2 regions of the Acetobacter sp. DsW_059 genome follow, and region 1 is predicted to be linked to the other one. Evidence: predicted binding sites of a transcription regulator. Region 1 holds the regulator's gene; the other holds the start of a gene.

Evidence for each region. The regulator HrcA, encoded in region 1, represses chaperone genes, less so after heat shock. The targets are predictions, from matches to a motif close to GTTNGCACTCNCNNNNNGNGAGTGCNAAC.
Region 2: a site for HrcA is predicted at 3,188-3,216, ahead of groES (co-chaperone GroES). Genes of this name have one in related genera too.

Annotation. Positions count from the first base shown of each region.
Region 1 is NZ_JOPI01000023.1:53,480-63,552, forward strand. Features, by position in the region: one part of gene prfB (peptide chain release factor 2) at 322-1,383, opposite strand; one part of gene prfB (peptide chain release factor 2) at 1,385-1,453, opposite strand; gene HK25_RS05810 (penicillin-binding protein 1A) at 1,503-4,199, opposite strand; gene hrcA (heat-inducible transcriptional repressor HrcA) at 4,267-5,340, opposite strand; gene rph (ribonuclease PH) at 5,507-6,235, shown strand; gene rdgB (RdgB/HAM1 family non-canonical purine NTP pyrophosphatase) at 6,239-6,838, shown strand; gene HK25_RS05830 (class I SAM-dependent methyltransferase) at 6,895-7,644, opposite strand; gene HK25_RS05835 (flavodoxin family protein) at 7,677-8,228, opposite strand; gene HK25_RS05840 (helix-turn-helix domain-containing protein) at 8,345-8,737, shown strand; gene rpsA (30S ribosomal protein S1) at 8,833-10,073, opposite strand, start outside.
Region 2 is NZ_JOPI01000034.1:5,113-15,185, forward strand. Features, by position in the region: gene HK25_RS07920 (ATP-dependent DNA helicase) at 1-2,602, shown strand, start outside; gene HK25_RS07925 (cold-shock protein) at 2,697-2,900, opposite strand; gene groES (co-chaperone GroES) at 3,311-3,601, shown strand; gene groL (chaperonin GroEL) at 3,659-5,308, shown strand; gene cysE (serine O-acetyltransferase) at 5,423-6,184, opposite strand; gene HK25_RS07945 (UbiH/UbiF/VisC/COQ6 family ubiquinone biosynthesis hydroxylase) at 6,320-7,555, opposite strand; gene HK25_RS07950 (P-II family nitrogen regulator) at 7,780-8,118, shown strand; gene HK25_RS07955 (DUF3147 family protein) at 8,162-8,509, shown strand; gene HK25_RS07960 (glycosyltransferase family 2 protein) at 8,649-9,458, shown strand; gene HK25_RS07965 (hypothetical protein) at 9,479-10,073, shown strand, end outside.

The DNA of each region.
Region 1 (10,073 bases):
AGCACCAGGACGATCAGACAGCATTATGAGCTACCCGCTCCCTGCCTCCAATTGGCCTATCTGCGGGGCATTATGTCAAGAATGATCTTGTCTAAAAAAAACCCTCATAAGCAAAAAAAATACACATCATCAATTTTTTTCTGAAAAAATAATAAATTTTCTCAATTCACCCTCAGAACAATTCTTCATAAATTTTATTCACTATCGTAATGATACGAAACAAAATCGTATTTTCGTCCTCAAAACACCACATTTTCAGGTAAAAATAAAGCAGGCTGTGCGACGCCAGCCTGCTTTGTCATAAAAACTTCTTATCTGATATTAACGTGCGACAGCGCTTGCCTCTGAACGCGTTGCGCCAACTCTTGCAGCAAGAGCAGCCGCCATAAAACTATCAAGATCCCCGTCGAGAACAGCTCCGGGATTGCTGCTTTCAACGTTCGTTCGCAGATCTTTAACCATCTGATATGGTGCAAGAACATAAGAACGAATCTGGTGCCCCCAGCCAATATCAGTTTTGGCAGCCTCAGTCGCGGCGGCGGCAGCCTCGCGCTTTTGCAGTTCAGCCTCATACAAACGCGCACGCAACATCTGCATGGCGGTTGCACGGTTGCGGTGCTGAGAACGGTCAGTCTGACATGCAACTACAATGCCTGTCGGAATATGCGTGATTCGGATAGCAGAATCAGTTTTGTTAACGTGCTGCCCACCAGCTCCTGATGCGCGGAAAGTATCTACTCTCAGTTCCGAATCATTCACTTCGATCTCAATCGAATCATCAATTACGGGATAGACCCATACTGAAGCAAACGAGGTCTGCCTGCGTGCGGCTGAATCGAAAGGCGAGATACGCACCAGACGATGTACCCCGGCTTCGGTTTTCAGCCATCCATACGCATTAGGACCAGATACCAGAATAGTAACAGACTTCAGCCCGGCCTGCTCGCCCTCCGAACTTTCCATCATGGTCACTTTATAACCGTGAGCCTCAGCCCAGCGGGTATACATACGCAGCAGCATTTCGGCCCAGTCCTGCGCCTCTGTGCCACCTGCCCCGGCATTAACCTCAAGATAGCAGTCATTACTGTCAGCTTCACCCGAGAGCAGACTTTCAGTCTCGCGCCGGCTGACTTCTTCAGCATATTCCCTGAGCGTTGCAACAGCTTCCTGCACCACGTCGGCATCGCCTTCCGCTTCAGCAAGCTCAACAAGCTCACAGACATCCTGCACACCCTGTTCAAGGGCCAGAACCCCTTCAATCTGTCCGGCCAGCAGCGTACGCTCACGCATAAGCTCCTGTGCTTTTTCAGGGTTATTCCATAATTCAGGGTCTTCTGCCTGGTTGTTCAGTTCTGCCAGTCTGGCTTCAGCGACATCCCAGTTAAAGATGCCTCCTCAGCAGTGCCACTGACTGCTTTATCTGGTCGTTAAGGGCATCTGTCTCGCTCGACATCGAACCTGTTCTCCTGGTTACTCAAAAAAATTCAGATCTTGTTCAGACCTCAATAAAGGCCACCCATACCAATGTCACCCCCCGAAGGCTGTGACGGCTCAGTTCTTGCTGGCCCACCCGGTGCAGCACCGGTGCCTGAAATATCACCCGTGCCGGGACCGGCACCCATGTCACTTTCAGACGCAGGCATGTTCTCAGCACCGGTATCAGCGGCTGTCAGCTCCTGAGAGGCACCATTATCTGAAAGGCTGACACTGACGCCTGGAATCTGTCCGGCTTTAAAGCCGTCTATCCCGACACTGCGCCCGGCATTGTATTGAACAAGGGTGATACCCTCCGGCACACGAAAATCGAGTTTGGGATATCCCTCAAAGACTTTCGTCATAATTTTGTTCCACATTGGCGCAGCAAGCACACCGCCGGTCTCATTACGCCCAAGAGAACGCGGAGTATCAAAGCCAACCCATACCACCGTAACGATATCAGGGGAGTAACCAGCAAACCAGGCATCATGAAAATCCTGACTTGTGCCCGTCTTACCTGCAACGGGGTAATCTATACCCTTACCTGCATAATACCCGGTACCATGGCGGATCACGTCCTCCAGCATAGCCGTGACCTGAAACGCGCTCTGGTCTGTCGCGACATGAACGCGGTTGTCCTGCAAAACAGGCATATCATCAACACCAGGCTTTGCTTCATCCGCTGCGGCAAGCGGTGTCACAACATCCTGCGGACCCATACCTGTTGGGAAAATAGCATCAGGCTGACCAGCAGATGCAGCCGGTGTGACGGGGGCGTCCCCCTCTTTAGCAAGGTGCGCATCACGGGCCGGGGCAGTTACAAGAGACAGCTGCTCAGGGTGCCAGAGCACTTTTCCATCCCGGTCCTGCACGTCATCTATTAATGTCGGGGTTACCCTGGCGCCACCGGCAGCAAGCGTTGCGTATGCAGCCGCCTCCCTCAACACAGTTGTTTCTACCGCACCCAGAGCCGCCGGCAAAACATGAGGCATAGACTGTACCAGGCCAATATCCTCAGCCATAGCAGCTACGTTTTTAATGCCGATATGCGCAGCCAGGCGGATAGTCACAAGATTACGGGATTCTCTGAGCGCATCATGCAGCGAGGTAGGCCCCCAGAAATCCTTCTCATAGTTACTTGGGTGCCAGGCTCCATATGTCACAGGCGCATCATCAAACACCTGCGAAGGAGAGATATTCTGCTGCATTGCGACAAGATAAACAAAGGGCTTAAAGGAAGAGCCTGGCTGACGCAGCGCCTGTGTGGCACGGTTAAACTGCGACATACGAAACGACCAGCCCCCTACCAGTGACATCACGCGGCCGGTGCGTGAGTTCATGGTGACAATCGCACCCTCAACCTGGGGAATCTGCATCAGCGCAACGCTCTTCCCTCCGGCCTGAGGCTCAACCATCACGATATCGCCTGCCCGAAGAGGATGAGAGCGCCTGGCCCAGATCAGATCACGTGCCGGGAGGATACCAGTCTGAGAAACACGCACGCCCTCTTCTGCATTACGACGCACAACTGAGCCCTCAAGCCAGCCAATACGCCCTTTAAGCGGGTCAAGCACAATGCCAGAGCGCCACTGCTCCAGCATACCCGGAGGAGCAGCCACGCTACCAAGGGCTTTTACCCACTCTGCCTCCTGCGTGTCCGCACCAATATCAGCAATATGCATAACCGGACCGCGCCAGCCGCCGTGCGATCTGTCATAAGCCATCAGCCCCTGCCTGAGCACGTTCTGCTCATAAAGCTGCAAGGCCGGATCAAGGCTGGTATGTACTTCCAGCCCGCCCTGCATGGTCGTCTCCTGGCCATAGCGCCCGATCAGCTCGCGCCTGACCTCTTCAGCAAACCATTCAGACCCCGGAGCCGGACCAGGACGCACAAACGTATGAGGAATAAGAGGTTCAGCCTGAGCAGCTTTGGCTGCCTCAGCTGTAATGGCTCCGGTTTCAACCATACGTGACAAAACCCAGTTACGCCGTCCAAGAGCAGCCTCAGGGTAGCGGACCGGGTTGTAATTTGTTGGTGATTTTGGCAGTGCTGCAAGAAAAGCCGCTTCAGCATCATCAAGCTGATCAAGCGGCTTATTAAAATAAGTCTGTGCCGCAGCAGCAATACCGTACGCCCCGCTGCCCAGGTAAATTTCATTAAGATAAATTTCGAGAATTTTCTCTTTCGACAGCACCCCTTCAACCCGCAGGGCCAGAAATGCCTCTTTCGCCTTACGCTTCATAGAAAGAGACTGTGTACCCAGCAGCATAATACGTGCCACCTGCTGCGTAATCGTAGAAGCCCCGATCGGTCTGCGCCCTTTATCGCGCGTAAGATCGGTCAGACCAGCACGGATAATCGCCAGGGGGTCAACGCCTTTATGGGTCCAGAATTTCTGATCCTCAGCAGCCAGAAACGCATTACTGACACGTTCAGGAATAGCACTGAAAGGCACAAAAATACGGCGTTCACTGGCCAGCTCAGCGATCATACGATCATCTGAGGCATAGATGCGGCTCATCACGTCAGGCTGATAATTTTTCAGCCCTTCAACTGTTGGCAGTGAGGAGACCAGCTCCTCATACTGATGCCAGACGACAAGGCCACCGCCAGCCATGCCCACAAGCACAATTGCAGCGCCTGCGCCAAGGGCCCGGCGCCAGATACGAAAACGGGGACTGCGCACAGTCAGCTTTTTTTCAGAAGACGAATCTTTTGTCATGCCGGCTTTTTACCCATTATCATATTCTGGCGCGTTCTTTATATTATCGTGTAGCAAACTGACCGACTTAGCCAAGCATTTCACCTAAAAACCGTGCAGTATAATCAACGACCGGAATAATACGCCCGTAATTAATACGTTTTGGCCCTATTACACCAATAGCGCCAACAATACGATTAGTCTCGTTGCGGGCCGGGGCGACCACCATGGACATGCCAGAAGCTCCGAACAAACCGCTTTCAGCCCCGATAAAGATGCGAACACCCTCTGAACTTTCTGCCAGTTCTAACAAACTCAGCATTGTCTCCTGTGCTTCAAGCCGGTCAAATAAAGTCTGTATAGCCTGCAAACGCTCCTGCCCGGCAACATCCGTCAGCAGGCGCGACTGACCTCTGACAATTAATGTGCCACCCCGTTCACCGGTATCTCCGCCCCATATGGCAAGCCCGCGCTCAACCACATCAGCAGTCAGCTCATCAAGCACATGCCTGTTGTCAGAAATTTCTGTGCTCACACGTTCACACAACTCAGACAATGTTGCTCCCTTAAGTCTGGCATTCAGGTAATTAGCCGCTTCAACCAGAGCCGACGCAGGCACCCCTGCCGGAATTTCTGTCACACGGTTTTCAACCCGCCCATCTGTACCAACCAGCACAACAAGGGCACGATTACCGCCCAGAGCAACAAACTCAATATGCTTAACAGCTCCCTCACTTTTAGGCGCTATGACAAGACCTGCTGCGTCAGACATACCTGAAAGTAATGAAGATGCCTCCGTCATTGTATCCTGCAATGAGCGCCCGCGTGCCTCCAGCGTGTGGCTGATCCGTGTCTGCTCTTCTTCCGAGAGCGCCCCAAATTGCAAAAGACCATCAACAAACAGACGCAGCCCGGCCTCAGTTGGCAAACGCCCTGCTGAAGTGTGCGGCGAAAACAGCAGACCGGCTTCGGTCAGAGAAGCCATGATATTACGCACCGTTGCAGGAGACAGCGGCTGGCTCAGCCTGCGTGCGAGCGTACGCGACCCGACAGGCTCACCATTGGCCATATATTCTTCCACCACTTCACGCAAAATCGTGGCAGAACGCCGGTCAAGATCAGGTGGCAAAGCACTGCCAACAGGGAACACACCAGGTCTCATCATCTGCTCTGCTCCTCCTCACCAGGGCTACATTGTGGGTTTCTTAATCATTTAAAGCAATTTTTTAGCACACACACCATTCTCGTCATACTGAACTGACGATAGTGTCACCTTTGTGTCGTTCGCCTGCCTGGTGAACAAACTATGATTTAAGGAGTTTCTTGACATGCGCCCTTCAGGTCGTCTGCCCAGCGAGATGCGTACTATTACCATCGACACCAGCTTTTCCCACCATGCCGAAGGCTGCGCTCTCATCCGCGTGGGTGGCACAGAGGTACTGTGCACAGCCAGTATTGAAAACCGTGTACCTCCGTTTCTTCGTGGTCAGGGCACCGGCTGGGTCACCGCAGAATATGGTATGCTGCCCCGCGCCACACATTCACGCGGCAGCCGCGAAGCCGCAAAGGGTAAACAGTCAGGTCGCACACAGGAAATTCAGCGCCTTATCGGGCGTTCACTTCGTGCTGTGACAGATCTGAAAGCCCTTGGTGAAATGAGCATCACCCTCGACTGTGATGTGCTTAATGCTGATGGAGGCACACGCTGCGCGTCAATAACCGGAGCATGGGTAGCTCTGCGCCTGGCTCTGGGCAAACTGGTTGCCAGTGGTGCTCTCCCTCACCTGCCACTGCTGGGTCAGGTTGCCGCGGTCTCGTGCGGACTGACTGAAACCGGCGCCGTACTTGACCTCGATTATGCAGAAGACAGCACAGCAGCAGCTGACACAAACTTTGTGCTGACAGCCGACCGCCGCATTGTTGAAATTCAGGGCACAGCAGAAGAAACACCTTTTACAGAAGATGCCTTTAACGAACTGTTTGCGCTTGCACGCATTGGCGTTTCAACGCTGTTTGATGCGCAGACAGCCGCTGTAACACGCGCAGAAAATGGCTGATACATGAGCACACCACTTTTACACACCGGCGATAAGCTGGTGCTGGCCAGCCACAATGCAGGAAAACTCGCTGAGTTTTCGGCTATGCTGAAACCTTTCGGTATTACCGTAATTTCAGCCGGTGAACTGAAACTGCCCGAGCCGGAAGAAACAGAAACCACCTTTACCGGTAATGCCGCTCTTAAGGCACAGGCAGCGGCAAAGGCCTCAGGCCTGCCGGCATTGTCAGATGATTCCGGCCTGTGTGTGGCTGCACTCAATGGTGACCCGGGCATTTACTCTGCCCGGTGGGCCGGCCCTGACAAAAACTTCCCTGCTGCTATGGCACGCATTCACAATGACATTGGTACGGGCGAGCGGGCAGCATGGTTTATCTGTGTGTTGTGTCTGGCTTTTCCTGACGGCAGGCTTCATTTCTTTGAAGGACGGACTGACGGGCAGATTGTCTGGCCACCCCGCGGCACAAACGGGCATGGCTACGACCCCATTTTTGCTCCTGAAGGTAAGACCCTTAGCTTTGCCGAAATGACTGACGACGAGAAAAATGCTCTGAGCCACCGTGCACGGGCCTTTGATCTTTTTCGTAAAGCCTGCCTGGGCTGAATAATCACTGAACCGGGGTTATGAATATCCCGGTTCAGACTACATGCTGGTATATTTTATTCAGGTTTTACAAATACATAAATAAACTGATCTGTTTTACCCCGTATTTTTGAATCAAATACCTTCAGGTGATGGTTATCCTGCGGGTTTGCCAGCAGGCTGCTTTCACCAGCAAACGTAAATCCTGCGGCGAGAATAGCCTTTCTGGCTGTGTCAGGCTCAATACGATGCAGCGTATCAGTTTGCGTCAGACCAGCACCCGCCACCGCAACATGATCGATAACCACAAATTTTCCGCCCGGCTTCAGGGCCGCAAACACCTGTTTGCTAAAGGCTGTAATATCGGTGTTACCCAGAAAAGGTGTTGGCAGGTCATGCAGGTTCTGAGAAGTAAAAAAAACATCAACCGGCTCGGGCAAATTCAGTGATGGCAAATGCACCTGAAGCGCCGTGACATTCGTTATGCCGGACTGATGAGACAGAGCCGTCATGGTTTTTTCAAACTTTGACCCGGGCGTCACCATAAGTGACGGCCAGATATCAAAAACATGACCCTGCTGCCCCACCACACCCGAGAAAATGCGGGTCCAGTATCCACGACCAGGCAAAAAGTCAGCAACTTTCTGCCCTGGTTTCAGCCCCATAAATGCGACAATCTCCGCCCCGTGACGAGAAGCATCCTTGATTTTATCTGCATGACGCACCGGCGCATTAACTGCCGATGCGACATAGTCAGGCAAAGGGGCAGCCCCGGCCAGGAGTAAACCGGTCAGCCCCAGTGCAAAAAATTTCAGATTATGTCGCATATCAGTGACTCCTGTCCCGCTTTCCTGAGCTGTTAGCTCAGGCGCTGTGTTACATCTGCTATACGTTTACCGTAGAGCTCTGCACTTTTTAAATCACCTTTATGTACTTCATCGACAGATGCATCAGCCGGAGCACGTGTCAGAAGACCGACTGAACCACCAAGGTTATTCACATCATCAGCCGTAGCCGCTTTGGTGTTAGAAGGCGCCTGGCCCAGGCTCACCCATATACCACCATGCTGCGAAGCCAGTGTCTGCAGCGTGATCAGAGCAACCTGTTTATCACCATTCGGGCTGGCTGAGTTTGTAAAGCCACCAAACACTTTGTCCTGCCAGCCACGGGTAAACCAGATTTTAGAGGTTGCGTCGGCGAATTTCTTAAACTGCCAGCTTACATTGCCCATATATGTCGGGGCACCAAAAATAAGAGCTGAAGCTTCGTTCAGGCTTGCCCATTCTGCCTCAGTGATATCGCCATTCTCATCAATAGCGATGAGAGCCGCACCAGCACCCTTAGCAACCTGCTCAGCAACAGCGCGCGTGTGACCGTAACCAGAGTGATAAACGACAAAAATTTTGCTCATCGTCGACTTCTTTCAAAAAATATCTCATAAGAGATTAGTTTCTTTTTGAAACTATCTTTCCAAAAGAAACGATAAGAGACCTTTCTGCTCTCAACAAGAAGGCACTTTGAAGACACATGGTTACCACCAGGAAACTACGGGAGGTCCCCTCAGACCATTATAATGTTTTTGCCAAAGAATGTCCTGCCCGCATGGTGCTCGACCGCATAGGCGATAAATGGGCCCTGCTGATTCTTGATCATTTAAAATCAGGCAAAACACGCTTTAACGAGCTGAAGCGAAGCGTTGGCGGCATTTCGCAAAAAGTACTCTCAGGCGTACTAAAAACACTTGAACGTGACGGACTGATTTATCGTGAGGTGTATCCCACTGTGCCGGTCACAGTTGAATACTCTCTCACCCCCCTGGGGGAAACACTCACTGAAGCCATAAGTGCCGTAACGCACTGGGCCGAACTGCATATGAAAGAAATTCTTTCAGCCCGTGAGGCCTATGACCTGAAAGTCTGATGGCCACAAAAAAAGGTGGGGCTGTTACCAGCACCACCCTTTCTGAGCTCTCAGCCCCGGTGTGACATCGCCACACCGGGATTGCACGAGATCTCTTAAGCGTCTGTGTTACGACGACGAATAGCCGCACCCAGAATATCACCCAGAGAAGCACCGCTGTCAGATGAACCGTAGTCACTGATAGCCTGCTTATCTTCTTCAACTTCACGACCTTTAATGGTCAGTGCCAGTTTACGGGCTGCGCGGTCAACAGAAACAACCTTCGCATCAACGCGCTCACCAACAGCGAAGCGCTCTGGGCGCTGCTCTGCTTTATCGCGAGCCAGCTCTGCACGACGGATGAAGCCAGTCAGAACGTCGTCAACTTTCACTTCGATGCCGTTAGACTGGATCGCTGTGACAGTGCAGGTAACGATCGCACCTTTCTGAACACTGATCAGAACGTCAGCTGCCGGATCTTCCTGAAGCTGTTTGATACCCAGAGAAATACGTTCTTTCTCTACGTCTACGTCAAGAACCTTGGCTTTAACAACCTGGCCTTTTTCGTAGTTTTTCATAGCTTCTTCGCCGGTTTCTTCCCATGAAAGGTCAGACATGTGAACCATGCCATCAATGTCAGCTGAGAGACCAACGAACAGACCAAACTCAGTAATGTTGCGGATTTCGCCTTCTACAACAGCACCGACTTTGTTTTCTTCAGCAAACTGTTCCCACGGATTACGCTGAACCTGTTTCAGGCCCAGAGAAATACGGCGTTTCGTGCTGTCAACATCCAGAACCATGACGTCAACTTCCTGAGAAGTAGCGACAATTTTTCCAGGATGAACGTTTTTCTTCGTCCATGACATTTCAGAAACGTGAACCAGACCTTCAACACCTGGCTCCAGCTCAACAAACGCACCGTAATCAGTGATGTTTGTAACGCGACCTGAATAACGCGCACCTGGCGGATATTTCAGAGCAACATTTTCCCATGGATCAGCTTCAAGCTGTTTCATACCCAGAGAGATGCGCTGCGTGTCAGAGTTAAAGCGGATAACCTGAACGCGAACAGGCTGGCCAATCTGCAGTGCTTCTGAAGGATGGTTGATGCGTTTCCATGCAATGTCGGTGACATGCAGCAGACCATCAACGCCACCCAGGTCAACGAAGGCACCGTAGTCAGTGATGTTTTTAACAACACCGTCAAGGATCATACCTTCTGTCAGGCCCTGGATCAGCTCACTACGCTGTTCAGCGCGTGTTTCTTCCAGAACGGCACGACGTGACACAACGATGTTGCCACGGGCGCGATCCATTTTCAGGATCTGGAAAGGCTGAGGAACACCCATCAGAG
Region 2 (10,073 bases), on a different contig from region 1:
TCAGATACTCGCCGATCTTGAAACGCTGAGCAACGGCCCGCAGGCAGAGTTTCTCAACGCTCTGACAATACGCCTTGGGCAGGCAGAGTGGCCATGGGCCAGCACAGTTGCAGAGTGCATCAGACTAAACAGCAGGCTTACGTCATCAGGAAAACTGCCTGATGACGCCATGCAACCTGCTGATGCGCTACGTATCTGGCATAAACTTCCCAAATGGGAAGAAACAGCCCCCCGCCCCCCTGCCTCAGCTTACCCGATCACGGCGGCTGAAGCCCGCACACGCCTTGCTGCCCTGCTGGGAGAAACAGCAGAAAACCGTGCCGGCCAGGCTGACTTCTCCAGTGTGTCAACCATTGCTTTTACACCTGCAACACATGCCGCAAGCCCCTCGATTGTGCTGGCGGAGGCCGGTACAGGCACAGGTAAAACTCTGGGCTACCTTGCACCGGCCAGCCTGTGGACCGAACGTAATGACGGCACGGTGTGGATCAGCACCTACACACGCCACCTGCAACGTCAGATAGAGCAGGAAACGAAACGGATTTTCCCTGATGAAGCCACCCGCCGCCGCCATGTTGTGCTGCGGAAAGGACGTGAAAATTATATGTGTCTTCTGAATATGGAAGATATCGTCAACAGCGCCGCTTCCCGCCCGGCACGTCTGACTGTCGCACTGGCTATGCTCGCCCGCTGGGCCATGGCCTCAGCCGATGGTGATCTGACAGGTGGCGACCTGCCCGGCTGGTTTGGCTCAGTCTTCGGGCATAATATTACATCAGCCGTCGCAGACCGGCGTGGTGAATGCATCCACGGGGCATGCGCGCACTACCAGCGCTGTTTCGTTGAACACACCATCCGACGCGCACGTGAGGCCGACCTGGTTATTGCTAATCATGCTCTCGTTATGGCGCAGGTTGCCTATGCCCGCCATGACGGGGACGCAACCGAAGAAACTCCGCAGGAAGAGACGATCCCTTCCCATTATATTTTTGACGAAGGCCACCACCTTTCAGATGCCGCTGATGGCGCTTTTTCAGCCGAGCTTTCAGGACTTGAAGCAGCTGAATTACGACGCTGGCTGCTTGGTGCAGAGGGCAACCGCTCTCGTGCCCGCGGGCTGAAGCGCCGCCTTGATGACCTCGTATCCGGCCACAAAAAACTTGAAGCACAGCTGGATGCCGCTCTTATGGCAGCCCATGCCCTGCCTGCACCAGGCTGGTCCGTTCGCCTTAATGAATCAGAAACAACGCAGGAAAAGACAGACACGCCTGAGGAGGCGGACACCACACCACCGGCCCCGAAACTTGAAAACCCTACTGAAGTTTTTTTACGCCTTATTCGCCAGCAGGTCATGGCACGCAACCAGACAGACCAGAGTTATGGCACAATAGAATGTGACCTGCACCCGCCCCTGCCTGAACTGACGCATGCAAGCCATACACTGGCCCAGGCCTATATGCAGCTTGCTCAGCCTTTGCGGGCATTAGCCAGTGCTCTGAACTTCCGCCTGCAGGACGAATCTGATACGCTCGACAGCACAACACGCGGACGTATTGAAGCCATGGTGCGCTCACTCCAGCGCCGTGCGATCACCCGCGTGGAAGCATGGATATCCATGCTTGAAACCTTTGACCAGCCAGCCAGAGAACCTGGCACTATGCCTGAACATGTTCATTTTCTGCGCCTGACCCGACGGGGCAAGCAGCACCTGATTGAGCAGGATGTCGGTCTGCACCGTCACTGGCTTGACCCCACCATTCCATTCGCGGGCATTATGGCATTACCCGCTCAGGGTCTGCTGATTACCTCAGCTACTCTGCGTGATCGTTCAGAAAGTGCCGACCCGCCGGCGCCCTCGACGCCCGCACAGGCAGAGTTTGATACTGAGGAAGCTGAACGCTCATGGGCTGCGGCTGAAGCGCTGACCGGAGTCTGCCATTTTCCTGCCCCGGCAGTACGGGCCAGCCTGAGCAGCCCTTTTGATTATGCCAGCCAGACGCGAACCTTCATTATTAACGATTTGGACCACAATAATCTGCATGATCTTTCCGCTGCTTTCAGAACATTATTCACAGCGTCTGGCGGCGGCGGACTGGGTCTGTTTACCGCCATTTCACGCCTGAGGGGTGTGCACTCTCATATTGCTACCCCCCTCAGAGAACAAAATATCCCCCTTTATGCACAGCACGTTAACGCATTGGATAATGCAACACTGATTGATATTTTTCGCACTGAGGAAAATGCCTGCCTGCTGGGTACGGATGCCATGCGAGACGGCGTTGATGTACCAGGCCGGGCCTTAAGGCTTGTGGTATTTGAGCGTGTTCCCTGGCCGAGACCGGACATTCTGCACAGAGAACGCCGTGTGCATCTGTCAGGTGGTGACCCCAAGGGATATGACGACAGCATCGCCCGTATGAAACTGCGGCAGGCTTTTGGCCGTCTTATTCGCAGTCAGTCAGACCGCGGTGTATTTGTATTGCTGGACCGACGCACACCCTCACGTCTTCTTTCTGCTTTTCCGCATGGTGTCAGCCCTGAACGCAGGGGGCTGGCGAAAGCCGCTGAAGAAATCAGAAGCTTTCTACTCCCGAAAGATTAAAAAACCTTCCGTCTGAAATTCAGCTCTTCTCTACAGAGAGTCATGTTTCCTGATTAAAGGTCACATGCACCCGCAGAGAAAATTATATTCAGACTCAGAGTGTTTTAAGGTTTGTAGCAGCTTCTTTACCACGCTCTGTAACCAGGTCGTAAGAAACTTTCTGATTTTCATCCAGGCCGCGCAGGCCAGCAGCCTGAACAGCTGTGATGTGCACGAACACGTCTTTACCGCCTTCTTCTGGGGCAATAAAACCAAAGCCTTTAGTGGCATTAAACCATTTAACTGTTCCGGTAGGCATCTGCAGGTAACTCTCTTATAGTCTTCTCCCTGCCGGACAAACCGCATGGCCGGCTGCAGGATTGTTTATTCCGGCCATGAAGCTCTGCAAATGTCAATAAAAATACCACCCTGCCTCAGGGCGGAAATGGCAGAAATGGCGTTTACCCGCTGATTATATTGAGGAAATAAAGTTTGTAACGGCAGCAGATATCGCTTCAGATATGAACGCTCAGATAACAAAACAAAAAATCAGAAAGTTTTTTTCTCCCTTCCTTGACTTGTCTGAGAGGCAGACCTATCTCCTGATTTGGCACTCCCGGGGTGGGAGTGCTAACGTAACGCGGCGTGTGTTACGCGCGGTAAACGCAGATGGTATAGCTTCCTGATAAGGATACCATCGCACAGATAAGAAACGTGGAGAGATCCATAATGACGAAATTTCGTCCTTTGCATGACCGTGTGGTCGTGCGTCGTCTCGAAAGCGAAGAAAAGACTGTTGGCGGCATCATCATTCCTGACACGGCTAAAGAAAAGCCTATGGAAGGTAAAGTTGTCGCTGCTGGTCCTGGCGCCCGCAATGAGCAGGGTCAGATCGTAGCGCTTGATGTTAAGGCTGGCGACACCATCCTGTTCGGCAAATGGTCCGGCACAGAAGTGAAGATCGACGGTGAAGACCTGCTGATCATGAAAGAAAGCGACATTCTGGGTATTATTTCCTGAGTGACGTGTCTGTGAGACGCTTTTCAATATTCAACCGATCCTCACTGGAGAAATTCTATGGCTGCTAAGGACGTAAAATTCGGTGCTGATGCACGCCAGCGTATGCTGCGTGGCGTTGACATCCTGGCTGACGCTGTAAAAGTTACACTCGGCCCAAAAGGTCGTAACGTAGTGCTCGACAAGAGCTTTGGCGCACCACGCATCACAAAAGACGGCGTGTCTGTTGCTAAAGAAATCGAACTGGCTGACAAGTTCGAAAACATGGGCGCTCAGATGCTGCGTGAAGTTGCATCTAAAACCAACGATGTTGCTGGTGACGGCACCACAACAGCCACCGTTCTGGCTCAGGCTATCGTTCGTGAAGGCCACAAAGCTGTTGCAGCTGGCATGAACCCGATGGATCTGAAACGCGGCATCGATAAAGCTGTCGCATCAGTTATCGAAGAGCTGAAGAAAAACGCAAAGAAAATCACCACACCGGCTGAAACAGCTCAGGTTGGCACGATCTCTGCAAACGGCGAAAGCGAAATCGGTAAAATGATTTCAGAAGCCATGCAGAAAGTCGGCTCTGAAGGTGTTATCACCGTTGAGGAAGCTAAACACTTCCAGACCGAGCTGGACGTTGTTGAAGGCATGCAGTTCGACCGCGGCTACATCTCTCCTTATTTCGTGACAAACACGGAAAAGATGACAGCCGACCTCGAAAACCCCTTCATCCTGATCCACGAGAAGAAACTCTCTTCTCTGCAGCCAATGCTGCCACTGCTGGAATCAGTTGTTCAGTCTGGCCGTCCGCTGCTCATCATCGCTGAAGATGTTGACGGTGAAGCTCTTGCTACCCTCGTCGTTAACAAACTGCGTGGTGGCCTGAAAATTGCTGCGGTTAAAGCTCCTGGCTTTGGTGACCGTCGCAAAGCTATGCTCGAAGATATCGCTATTCTGACCGGTGGTCAGGTTATCAGCGAAGATCTGGGCATCAAGCTGGAAACCGTTACTCTGCCAATGCTTGGCACAGCGAAAAAAGTACGCATCGACAAAGAAAACACAACCATTGTCGATGGTGCAGGTAAAGCTGACGACATTAAAGGTCGTTGCAAGCAGATCCGCGCTCAGATCGAAGAAACAACCTCTGACTACGACCGCGAAAAACTGCAGGAACGTCTGGCTAAACTGGCTGGTGGTGTTGCTGTTATCCGCGTTGGTGGTTCAACAGAGATCGAAGTTAAAGAGCGCAAAGACCGCGTTGACGATGCTCTGCACGCAACCCGTGCAGCTGTTGAAGAAGGTATCGTTCCTGGCGGTGGTACGGCTCTGGCACGTGCAACTCTGGCTCTGGCCAAACTGCACTACCACAACGAAGACCAGCGCGTTGGTGGCGACATCATCCGCAAAGCTCTGCAGGCTCCTCTGCGCCAGATCGCTCATAACGCTGGTGAAGATGGTGCAGTCATTGCCAACAAAGTCCTTGAAAACACGGACTATGCATTTGGTTTTGATGCTCAGGCAGGTGAATACAAAAACCTGGTTGAAGCCGGCATTATCGACCCTGCTAAAGTTGTGCGCACAGCCCTTCAGGACGCAGCATCTGTTGCTGGCCTGCTGATCACAACCGAAGCTATGGTTGCTGAACGCCCTGAGAAAAAAGCAGCTCCTGCTGGTGGCCCGGACATGGGTGGCATGGGCGGCATGGGCGGTATGGATTTCTGATACCACTGTCGTCTTTCCTTCGGGGTGCTTCCGCACTCCGAAGGGGGATACAAAAAGGGCGTGCCACTGATGAAAGCGGCACGCCCTTTTTTTACATCCTCTGTGAAATACAGATCAGATAATATAGTCAACCGGCGGAAGAATCTGGTCCATTGTCAATGCAGGCATGCCTGAATGACGTGTACCGACCTTGCGGGCCGGGTTACCAACAACCGTAGTAAATGCGGGTACATTTTCGAGCACAATAGAACCCGCCCCCACCTTGGCGCCTTCACCCAGCTGAATATTACCAAGCACCTTTGCACCGGCACCAATCAGTACACCCCGGCAAACCTTGGGGTGCCTGTCACCACTATGCTTACCCGTACCGCCAAGAGTTACCCCCTGTAAAATCGATACATCATCTTCAATAATACAGGTCTCACCCACCACAATACCGGTACCATGATCAAAGAGAATACGCTGACCGAGACGGGCCGCCGGGTGAATATCAACTGCAAATAATTCAGAAGCCCGGCTTTGCAGATGCAAAGCAAGGTGCCGCCGCCCTGCCCGCCAGAGCCAGTTCGCCACACGGTAGCTCTGCACCGCGTGATACCCCTTAAAAAACAAAAAAGGGGTCACAAAATCAGGGCATGCAGGGTCACGCTCACGAATAGCAACAAGATCAGCGGCTGAGGCGTACACTATAGAGGGATCAGCCCGGTAAGCCTCAGCCACAAGCTCTGATAATGCCGAAACTGCAACAGAGTGGTCGCCAAGTTTACGACCCATAAGAGCTGCCAGAGCTGAAGCAAAATCAGCATGGTTGCGCACGCCGGTTGCCAGGAGGCCTTTGACCAGAGGGTCATAACACTCACAGGCCTGCATCGTCATATTCTGCCACAAAACATTCAGCCAGGAGGCTGCGTTCTCAGCCTCAGCAAAATAACCTGAGAGAACCTGAGACGGCTGATTACGTGTCACTCACAGCTCCTTTCCGGGCAGCAGCAATAAAAAAATCGGTTTATCCTACACGCCCATCGCGTGACGTACAAACGCGCGACGCAAAGCAGGAATACGATTAACGCCGGCCAGCCCGAGATCTCTTGTCAGACGCAGAAGAGGGTTATTATTGCTAAACAGCCTGTCAAGCACATCAGTAGCCGCCAGCATCATCATATTTGCAGGGCGACAACGCGCCTGATAACGGGCAAGCAGTGCAGGAGAGCCATAATCTTCCCCTCTCTGATGTGCTTTTATCAAAATATCACTCAAAGCAATAACATCACGAAAACCAAGGTTAAGCCCCTGCCCCGCAATAGGATGAATACCATGGGCAGCATCACCAATCAGCAGCAGTCGTGTCGCGGTATAACGCTGTGCATATTGCGCTGAGAGCGGATATGTCCAGCGACGACCCACGGGGGTCACTTTACCCAGGCGTGAATTACCCATACGACGCTCAATTTCGCGGGCAAACTGATCATCCGGCAAAGCCGCAAAACGCTCAGCGACACCGTCTTTATCACTCCAGACGATTGCTGAAAGGTTAGGGTACTCCTCCGTTCCGGCCATGGGCAGCTGCGCAAAAGGCCCGGCTGGCAAAAAATGCTCCAGGGCAGCATTATCATGCGGATATTCATGGGCAATGGCCGCGACAATTGCCGTCTGCTTATAAGCCAGACGTGTCAAAGGAATACCGGCCTCATTACGCAACCGACTTTTACGGCCATCAGCAGCAACAACCAGAGAAGCCTTGAAGCTTCTGCCATCATGCAAACGAATAACCGCTGTATCAGCCTGGCGTTCAACCTTCACTTCAGCGGGAGCCAGAACTGTAAGATTAGCCTGGTGATGCATGGCTTTATTGAGTGCCACACGCAGACCGCGGGCTTCTGCCATCCAGCCAAATGGCTGACTGGCATCCTGACGGGTGAACTCTACAAACAATGACGAGGCAGGCTCACCGGGGCGGCCATCTGTTACAAGAATCTCTTCAATAGGGCATGACTCAAGTGGCAGGTATTCCCACACGCCGGCATCCTCCAGCAACTGCCGGGGACCGGCCGCAATGGCATAAGCCCGCCCGTCAAAATCAGGATGCTCCATAGGCTCAAGCGCCATGCGATCAACTATAGCTACTTTAATACCGGCTCTTGCCAGACGACAGGCCAGAGCCGCTCCGACCGGACCAGCTCCGACAACACACACATCAACATCAGTCAAAGATGGTGTGTCAGACGTGATTTCAGATGCAGCAGCCATAACTGTTTTTCCTCATATACCTGGCAGAGTATTCTGCTGCCCGCAGCACAAAGCACGAGCACAGTTTTCACTATCTAGACCATCCCTCTTCAGATGCCAAAGAAGAAGACTCGTCAACACCGGAAAATTCTGGCAGGATATTTACAAACAGTTACATTCGTCACAATTATTCATTTTTTACAAAAAGATAAAACGGCACATAAAACTCAGGGAACCAGACTGCAATGAAACTTGTGACTGCAATTATCAAACCCTTCAAGCTCGATGATGTGCGTGAAGCACTTGCTCCGCTGGGCATTCAGGGTCTTACCGTCTCAGAAGTCAAAGGGTTTGGACGCCAGAAAGGCCAGACCGAGATTTACCGCGGTGCAGAATATCGTATCAGCTTTCTGCCCAAAATTAAGATCGAGGTTGCTGTCTCTGATGCCATGGCAGACCAGGCTATCGAAGCGATCCTTGATGCGGCACACACAGGCAAAATTGGTGATGGCAAGATTTTTGTCAGTGAACTGACGCGTGTTATCCGTATCCGCACACGTGAAACCAACGACGAAGCACTATAATTTTCACTACTTATCGCACCAGAGAGGAAAAATAAGATCCCTGATGTTTTTTCTGATCAAGGTTATTCTCTCTGGGCTTATTGTTGCGATTGTCTCCGGCGTAGCAAAACGCTACCCGGCGTTCGGTGCGCTGATCGCCTCCCTTCCATTCATATCTATACTCGGTATGATATGGCTGTGGACGGAAACACATGATGCAGATGGTATGAAACAACATACCTACGCAACCTTCTGGTATATTCTGCCATCACTGCCTATGTTTCTTTTTGTTCCATGGCTGATGGAAAAAAAAGTTTCATTTTACCCTGCTCTTTTGAGCGGGTGCCTGCTTACTATTGTACTTTATGTCATTACCGCATGGGGCCTGAGCCTCATAAAACCCATACCCTAAACTACATACCATCTCTGTCATTACAGATAAAACAAACGCTATTCTGGTATGCATGATTCATAACCAGAGTTGATAAACAATATTTCGGCTATTAACCCGGATATGTTAGACTTATTTTTTACGAGGTTCAGAGGATAAAATGGGTTTTCGCTCTGCTGCAATAACTATGGTTTACAATGAAAGTAAAATCCTGCCTGTATGGCTCGATTATTACGGCAGCAACCTTGGCTATGATAACCTTTATATTATTGACCACGGATCAGACGATGGATCCACGACCAGAATACCAGGAAATGTTATAAAAATACCCCGTGATGAGTTTGACGACGTTCAGCGAGCCGCTTTTATCACCCATCTCCACACAGCACTGCTAAAAGCTTTTGACTGCGTTATTTATACAGACTGTGATGAGTTTCTCCTCCCACGCCCGGACCGCTATAACAGCCTTGCCTCTTACCTGAAATTACAGCCACACGGCAATAATATCAGAGCAGTCGGCATTGACGTTATGCCGGGCAACCTCTCACTTCCTCCGGTCGATTTCTCACGTGATATTCTTCCTCAGCGCCCTTACGGTTTCCTTACGCCATGGGAGTCAAAGCCGCTGGTTGCAAAAATTCCGACACAGTGGGAGCCAGGCTTTCATGAATGCAACCAGCACAGTCAGCTTGATGAAGACCTCTGGCTGTTTCATCTGAAATTGTGCGACATTGATTATGCTATGAAACGCTTACATGTGACGCGTTCAATGAAATGGAACCTCAGCCACAACCCCGACAGTGGCGCGCATCAGCGGCGCAGTGACCAGGAAATGCGAGATTTTTTTGATGCCGTAGTGCGGGACCAGGAAGCCGGCTATCTCAGTGACCTGCCTCTCACAGAGCTTCTGTCGCGAGGCAGCACAAGTAAATTACGTCGTATTCCAGATATGTTTTTACAATATTTATAAATTATTGAGAGGATTTACCTGTGGCCATCAGCTACCCAGCCATTAAAGCAGGCCTGACAAACCAGAAAATCGCAATTATTGGCCTTATTCATAAAGCATTACGCGACAAAAAATCTCTGACGCTGCCTTCTCTGACATCATATTATCCTGAAACCCGCAAACATGATTTTTGCAGTTTTGAAAAAATCTATAAAGAAGCAACCCTGGAGCGTGCGCTGAGCGCTTTTGGCCTCTCATCTGTAGCTGAGCCAGAACCCGAGATGACAGACAGCGGACTGTGCTTTTTAGAAGGAGCCGATCGCTGGGCAGAAACAGCACTTAAGGGACAGGTCGAATGGCCTGACCTGACCTGTCAGATTATACGCCACCTGCAGCCGTCTGATTTGTTACTGGATTTTTGCAGGCTGCTGCTACAGAAAATCAAAGCAGAGGGCATTACTCATGCCATACAGCTTCGCGTAGAGAACGACTGGCAGTCTTATGCCGAGCATGTTCTGGCAAGTTTTGCTGCACCGCACGAAGAATATAAGCCCACTTTTCTGGAAATTATTCAGAAAGCAAAGCGTACATGGGGAAATACATTTACAAAAGCTTATGTTCTTTCCGATGAAGGCG